Regions from separate parts of the Streptomyces sp. NBC_00328 genome, predicted to be linked through region 1. Evidence: riboswitches for the same ligand, from Rfam matches in the RefSeq annotation. Region 1 holds a riboswitch; the other holds the start of a gene.
What was found. Region 1 has a riboswitch for thiamine pyrophosphate ahead of OG485_RS04880 (purine-cytosine permease family protein). Riboswitches for the same ligand answer to the same signal wherever they lie in the genome.
Positions count from the first base shown of each region.

Region 1 (3,399 bases):
GAATCGGAGCCGGCGATCGTCAGGACGCGGGGCGGGGCGGTCATGAGGTGTTCCTCTCGGATACGGCCGCGGGCCCGAAGCCCTGGACCGGCGGAGCGACGGGCGGCCCTCAGACGCGGCGGCGCATCCGCAGCGGGGCGTAGAGGGCGAGGGCGACGAGGAACGCCACGTAGTACGAGAGATCGGCGCCGTGCAGCGCGTCGGCCACCGGACCGACGTACAGGCCCGTGTCCATGAACGGCACCGCCGCGCCGAACGCCGCGACGAAGGCCACCAGCGACGGCCATCCGGGGCGCGGACGGGACATCTCGACGGCGACGTCGACCGGGGCGTCCCCACGTTCCCGCCCCCGGGCGATCCAGTCGACGACGACGATCGCGACGAACCCGGGGATCCAATAGCCCACGAACAACAGCACGTTCTGGAAGCGGGCCGTGGTGTCGGCGGCGTGCATCCACAGCACCAGCGGGAAGCCGAGCGCGGCGGCCAGGGCGGCCGCCAACGGGCGCGGCATCCGCACACCCAGGGTCTGCAGGGCCAGCGAACCGCTGTAGTCGTTCATCGCGTTGCTGCACACCGCGGCGAGTGCCACGGCCAGCAGCCCGAACGCTCCCGCGGCGCCGCCGCCCAGCAGCGAGTCCACGCCCGCCGCCGTCTGGTCGGTCAGCACCGACGCGCCCCACAGCCCGAGGACCTGCACGGCGACGAAGGATGCGACGAGCCCGAGCAGGGTGCACCAGAACATCCGCGGCCGGGACGTCGAACGCGGCAGATAGCGGCTGAAGTCACCGGCGTACGGCGCCCAGGACAGCGAGAGGCTCAGCGCGATGGTGCTGGTGAGCACGAACGCGCCGGCTCGGTCGGCGCCCGTCGCGGATCCGGTCGTCGTGGGGTGGACCCCGTCGAGCATCCGCCAGGCGATCACCGCGAAGGCCACGGCGAGCACGAACGTCATGACGATCTGCAGGCGGTGTATGGCTTCGTAGCCGAGGACGCCGAGGGCCCCCTGAGCGGCCATCATGACCAGTACGCCGAGCCAGAACGGCCAGCCGCACAGCCGCGCCAGCGCATCCCCGCCGAACAGGCCGATCAACGCGTCCCAAGCGACCGAGGACAGCCACTGGAGCATCCCGGGCAGTACCACCGCCCGGCCGAACGCGAGCCGTGCGAGCGGGAGTTGGCCGGTGCCGGTGAGCCCGCCCCAGGTGCTGAGGTAGGCGGTGGGCAGGGCGCCGATCACGGTTCCGAGGACGACCGCGGCGAGCGCGGTGCCGAAGTCCAGGCCCAGCGCGATCCCGATGGTGCCGGTGAACACGCCCGTCATCGTCAGGTTCGGGGCGAACCACACGGTGAACAGGCGCCCGGCCCCGCCGTACCGGTTGCTCTCGGGAACCGGCTCGATGCCGTGCCCCTCCACCCGCAGGTCGCCGGGTGCGGCGGGCATCCGTCCGTCGAAGACGGCGGGCCGGCTGTCGGCGGGCAGCCCGCCGGGAACATGCGCCAATGGCATGGAAGACATCCCTCCGCCAGTATGAACTGGTTCAGGTTCGACGGGTGTGATCTCAGCCCTCGGACGGGGCACCCCGTGTCCGGTACGACGGACACACTAACTGCTCCCGGGGACCGAGCGGGAGTGGGTCCCCCGGGCAGAACCCGTGCTCAGCTCCTGTGTACGGGCGGCGCCACCACCGGACACGGGCCGGACCGTCCGGGAGCCCTCCGGGGCCGTGACCCCAGGTCCCCTTCGGAAGCGTCCCCTCATGGGCTCACTCACCGGACCAGCGCCCGCCCGCGCACGCTCCGGTTCATTCGAACGGCGCGAGCGGGCCCGTTCGCAGCGCGGCGCGTGCCGCCCCTCGGTACTGTCGGAAGTGATCGCCGCCCGCTCTCCGCTCCCGGGTTCCCGGACCCGGTGGCCGGGCGGAAGGAGGCAGAGTGCCGTGACCGTGATCTCCCTGAAGTCCGCGCAGGTGCGGGAAGGTCTCGCGCTCCCGTACGCCGAAGCCGGCTACCCCAGTGGTACGCCGGTCGTCTTCGTGCACGGTCTGGCCGACTCCTGGTGGTCCTTCGAACCGCTGCTGAGGCGCCTTCCCGCGTCCCTGCACGGATACGCGCCCACGCAGCGCGGGCACGGTGATGCCGGTCGGCCCACGGAGGGCTACACTCCGGACGATTTCGCCGCCGACCTGGTGGACTTCCTGAACGCGGTCGACATCCCCCGGGCCGTCCTGGTCGGGGCGTCCAGCGGCGGCGTACCGGCCCGGATCGTCGCCGGCAGCCATCCCGACCGCATCGCGGGCCTGGTCCTGCTCGGTGTCCCCGGCACCCTCGCGGACAAGCAGGCGGTGACCAGGATGGCCGGCGCCATGGAGGATCTGGCCGATCCCGTGCCCCGCGCGTTCGTCGAGGACTTCCTGGCCGATACGGTGAACCGCCCGATCGCCCGGGGGTTCGTCGAGACCATGGTGGAGGAGAATCTCAAGCTTCCCGCGTACGTCTGGAAGGACACGGCCCGCGGTCTCCTCGACGCCGATCTCCGCGCGACCCTCGGCGGCATCCTGGTGCCCACACTCGTCATCTGGGGTGAACAGGACGAGTTCCTGCCCCGAGAGGACCAGCAGACCATCCTGGACGCGGTGCACGGCGCGGAATTTCTCGCCTACCCGGAGACCGGCCACTGCCTCCACTGGGAACAGCCCGAACGCGTGGTGGCCGACATCGCCGCGTTCGTCACGCGGATCGAGCACCCCGGCACGCGAGCCGGCGGCGGCTGACCTCACCCGGCGGGTGTGCGGAAAGCCATCGGCCCGGGGTCATACCCACTGACGCGATCCGTACCGCCATCGCCCGCCCCTGTGTCGCTGCATGGCATGCTCATGCTCCCCACAGGAAGGGATCACGTGCCATGAGACCGAGCCGACGCTCCCTGCTCGCCGCCACCGCTGTACTGGGCTCCGTTTTCGCCGTCCCCGCGCCCGCCGGCGCCGCCGAAGTCCCCGTCGCGGGCACCTACTTCGTCCAGAGCGCCGTCACGGGACTGAACGCGGCCGACAGCGCGGGCGCGGTCGTCCAGCACAACCCCAAGGGAAACGAGGACCGCCAGCAGTGGACCCTGCGCCGGAGCGGTTCCGCCTCCGTACTCGAAAGCACGGACAGCGCGGGCAGTTGCCTGGGCCGCTCGGGCGACCAGGCCCGGACCGTGGCCTGTACGAGCGCCGACGCGGCCTGGGAGGTGACACCGAGCGGCACCGACCAGTACACACTCAAAGCCCCGGGATCCGACCGGTACTTGACGGTCACCGACAAGTCCGCGGGCTCCAACTACCCGGCCCAGCTTGCGATCGGCTCACGGGGCGCCCTCGCCTCCTGGTACCTCACCCCGGTCGCGTCCGCGACCCG
Region 1 is NZ_CP108013.1:1,138,327-1,141,725, reverse strand. Features, by position in the region: gene thiD (bifunctional hydroxymethylpyrimidine kinase/phosphomethylpyrimidine kinase) at 1-44, opposite strand, end outside; gene OG485_RS04880 (purine-cytosine permease family protein) at 110-1,510, opposite strand; TPP riboswitch at 1,502-1,596, opposite strand; gene OG485_RS04875 (alpha/beta fold hydrolase) at 1,941-2,774, shown strand; gene OG485_RS04870 (phospholipase) at 2,906-3,399, shown strand, end outside.

Region 2 (3,399 bases), 2.0 Mb from region 1:
GTCAGCCTCCTTGGACGGCGGTGAGGACCTCGACGCGGTCGCCCTCGGCGAGCGGGGTGGAGGGCCACTGCGCGCGCGGGACGACGGTTTCGTTCAGGGCGGCGGCCACCCCGGACGACGACGGGGTGAGGGTCGCGACGAGCGCGTCGAGAGCGGTTCCCGCGGCGATCAGCCGCCGCTCCCCGTTGACGACGATGTTCATACGTGCAGCTCCGTGCGGGCCGTGGCGCCGAAGCGCAGGGGGGTGAAGGGGCGGGCTTCGGCGGGGAGTTCGCCGGTGGTCAGGACGTGGGCCAGCACGTCTCCGGTCACGGGCGTCAGGAGCACACCGTTGCGGTGGTGCCCGGTGGCCAGCAGCAGCCCGTCCAGCGCGCTCGGGCCGAGCAGCGGCGCGTTGTCGGGCGAGCAGGGGCGCAGCCCCGCGCGGGTCTCGGTGAGCGGCAGTTCGGTGATCCCGGGGACCAGCTCGTGGGCGTCGCGCAGCAGCTCGTACACGCCGCCCGCCGTCACGGTGGTGTCCCAGCCCAGCTCCTCGCTGGTCGCGCCCACCACGAGCTCGCCGTTCTCGCGCGGCACCAGATAGACGTGGCTGCCGCGCACCACGGCCCGCACGGTGCGATGGAGGAAGGGCGCGTACCGCGCCGGCACGGTCAGCCGCAGTACCTGCCCCTTGACGGGGCGCACCGGCGGCACGACGTCGTCGGGGACGCCCGCCAGGCGGCCGCTGAGGCTGCCCCCGGCGAGCACCACCTGACCCGCGCCGAGCCCGGTGCCGTCCGCGGTGACGACCCCGGTGGCCCGTTCCCGTACGACGGTCAGACGCTCCGCCCAGGTCCGGTGCATGACCACCCCGGCCCGCTCGCAGGCCGTGACCAGGGCCGCCGTGAGGCGCCTCGGGTCGATCTGGTGGTCGCCGTCGACCCGCAGACCCCCGCGCACGCCGGGCGCGAGCATCGGCTCCAGGCGGCGGCACTCACGGCCGCTCAGCCACTCGGACTCCAGCCCCGACCGGACCTGCAGCGCGTGCAGTTCCCGCAGATGGGCGCGGTCGTCGGCGTCCAGAGCGACGGCCAGCGTGCCGCTCCGGCGGTAGCCGAGGTCCTGGCCGGTGGCCTCGGTGAGCTCGGCGGCGAAGTCCGGATAGCGGCGCGCCGAGGCGAGGTTGAGGCCCAGCAGGGTCTCCTCGCCGAAGTGCAGCTCGGTGACGGCGGCCAGCATCCCGGCCGCGACCTGCGCGGCCCCGCCGCCCGGCTCGGGGTCCACGAGCGCGGTCGTGAACCCGCGCTGCGCGGCCCGCCAGGCCGTCACCAGACCGATGATTCCGCCCCCGACGACGAGGACGTCCGACGAACGTGCAGACGGCATGGGCGTCCAGCCCCTCCCTTCGCCGGCATGACCCGGATCAGGTTCGTACGGTCGGAGGCCGCCCAGCCTCCCTCTCAGCCCGGTGCGTCCGGGCTCCCGCGAGTGCTTTACGTTGGCCACCCTAGCCCGCCCCCTCTGTCTCAGTAAGGGAGCCTCCACCATGGCGCGACCGCTCGACGGCCTCGTGCTCGCCCCCGTCGCCGACCAGGCCCCGGGCCAGGTGGGCACCGGCACCCGGTTCACGTACCACGAGCGGGACGGCGTGGTCTGGGCCGACTACGCGGGCGGCGACATCGTCCGCGGACACCTCGTCGGCACCCGCGAGGGCGACCGCCTCGACTTCCGGTACGTACAGCTCAGGCGCGACGGGACCACCGCGTCCGGCCACTGCGTGTCGGCCGTCGTGGAACTGCCCGACGGGCGCCTGCGGCTGGAGGAGAGCTGGACGTGGGAGTCGCAGCCGGGCGCCGGGACGAGCGTGGTGGAGGAGCCGCGCGCGACCGGCCGTGTGGAACAGGTCACCGAGCACGTCCGCTGACTGACGAATCGTCACGTGTCTAAGGTGATCAGGTGAGCGATCAGACGCAGGCACAGTCACCGTCGCAGGGGCCCGCGGCCCGGCGGGTCGTCGTGGCGGGCGCGGGCATGGCCGGGGTGCAGACCGCGGTCGCCCTGCGCGAACAGGGCTTCACGGGCACCGTCACGCTGATCGGCGCGGAGCCGCATCAGCCGTACGACCGGCCCCCGCTGTCCAAGGCCGTCCTGCTCGGCAAGGCCGAGGGCTCCGCCTTCGACATCGACTTCGAGGCCCTGGACATCGACCTCAGACTGGGCAGCGAGGCGCTCGGTGTGCGCCCCGGCGACCACGAACTGGACACGGACGCGGGGCCCGTCCCGTACGACGTCCTGGTCGTCGCCACCGGCGCCGAACCGATCCGGCTCCCCGGCGCCGAAGGCGTGCCCGGCGTGCATCTGCTGCGCACCCTGGACGACGCCGACCGGCTGCGTCCCGTTCTCACCCGGCAGCACGACATCGTGGTGGTCGGAGCGGGCTGGATCGGCGCCGAGTTCGCCACGGCGGCGCGCGAGGCGGGCTGCGCGGTCACGGTCGTCGAGGCCGCCGACCGGCCGCTGGCCGAGGCGCTGCCCGCCGAGGTGGCCGCCCCGATGGCCGCCTGGTACGCGGACAGCGGGGCCTCGCTGCGCACCAGCGCGCGCGTGGAGCGCGTCGAGCCCGGGGCGGTCGTCCTGGACGACGGCTCCCGGGTGCCCGCGGACGCCGTCGTGGTCGGGATCGGCGCGCGGCCCGCCACGGCCTGGATCGCCGGCTCGGGCATCGAACTCGGCGCCCACCGCGAGATCGTCGCCGACGACCACCTGCGCACCTCCCTGCAGGACGTCTACGCGGTCGGCGACTGCGCCTCCTTCCCGTCCGGACGCTACGAGGAACGCCTCCTCGTCCACCACTGGGACAACGCCCTCCAGGGCCCGCGCACGGTCGCCCTGAACATCGTCGGACAGACGCCGGCCGCCTACGACCCCGTGCCGTACTTCTGGTCCGAGCAGTTCGGCCGCTTCGTCCAGTACGCCGGCCACCACACGCCCGCCGACACCCTGGTCTGGCGCGGCGACCCCTCGGGAGCCTCCTGGTCGGTGTGCTGGCTGCGCGAGACACGGCTCGTCGCCCTCCTGGCGGTGGGCCGCCCGAGGGATCTCGCCCAGGGCCGCAGGCTGATCGAGGCGGGCGCCACCATGGATCCGGAGCTGCTCGCGGACGCGTCGAGGCCGCTGAAGGGCGCCACGGTCTGATCCGGCACCCAGGTCGGGCGCCCTCGGCTTCCGACTGCCGGTCCGGGATGGCAGGCTTGTCCCGTGACCGAGATTGACGCAAAGATCGATGCTCTCGTCCCCGCCTGGCTCACCCTCCCCGACATCGCCGAACAGTTCGGCGTCGAGGTGACGCGCGTCCGGCAGCTGGTCAAGGACGGCCAGCTGATCGCCGTACGCCGTGGTGAGAACCGCGCGCTGCACGTC
Region 2 is NZ_CP108013.1:3,136,517-3,139,915, reverse strand. Features, by position in the region: gene thiS (sulfur carrier protein ThiS) at 2-202, opposite strand; gene thiO (glycine oxidase ThiO) at 199-1,365, opposite strand; TPP riboswitch at 1,363-1,475, opposite strand; gene OG485_RS13750 (hypothetical protein) at 1,526-1,903, shown strand; gene OG485_RS13745 (NAD(P)/FAD-dependent oxidoreductase) at 1,936-3,174, shown strand; gene OG485_RS13740 (Rv2175c family DNA-binding protein) at 3,238-3,399, shown strand, end outside.
Region 2: another riboswitch for thiamine pyrophosphate. It lies ahead of thiO (glycine oxidase ThiO); the one in region 1 lies ahead of OG485_RS04880 (purine-cytosine permease family protein).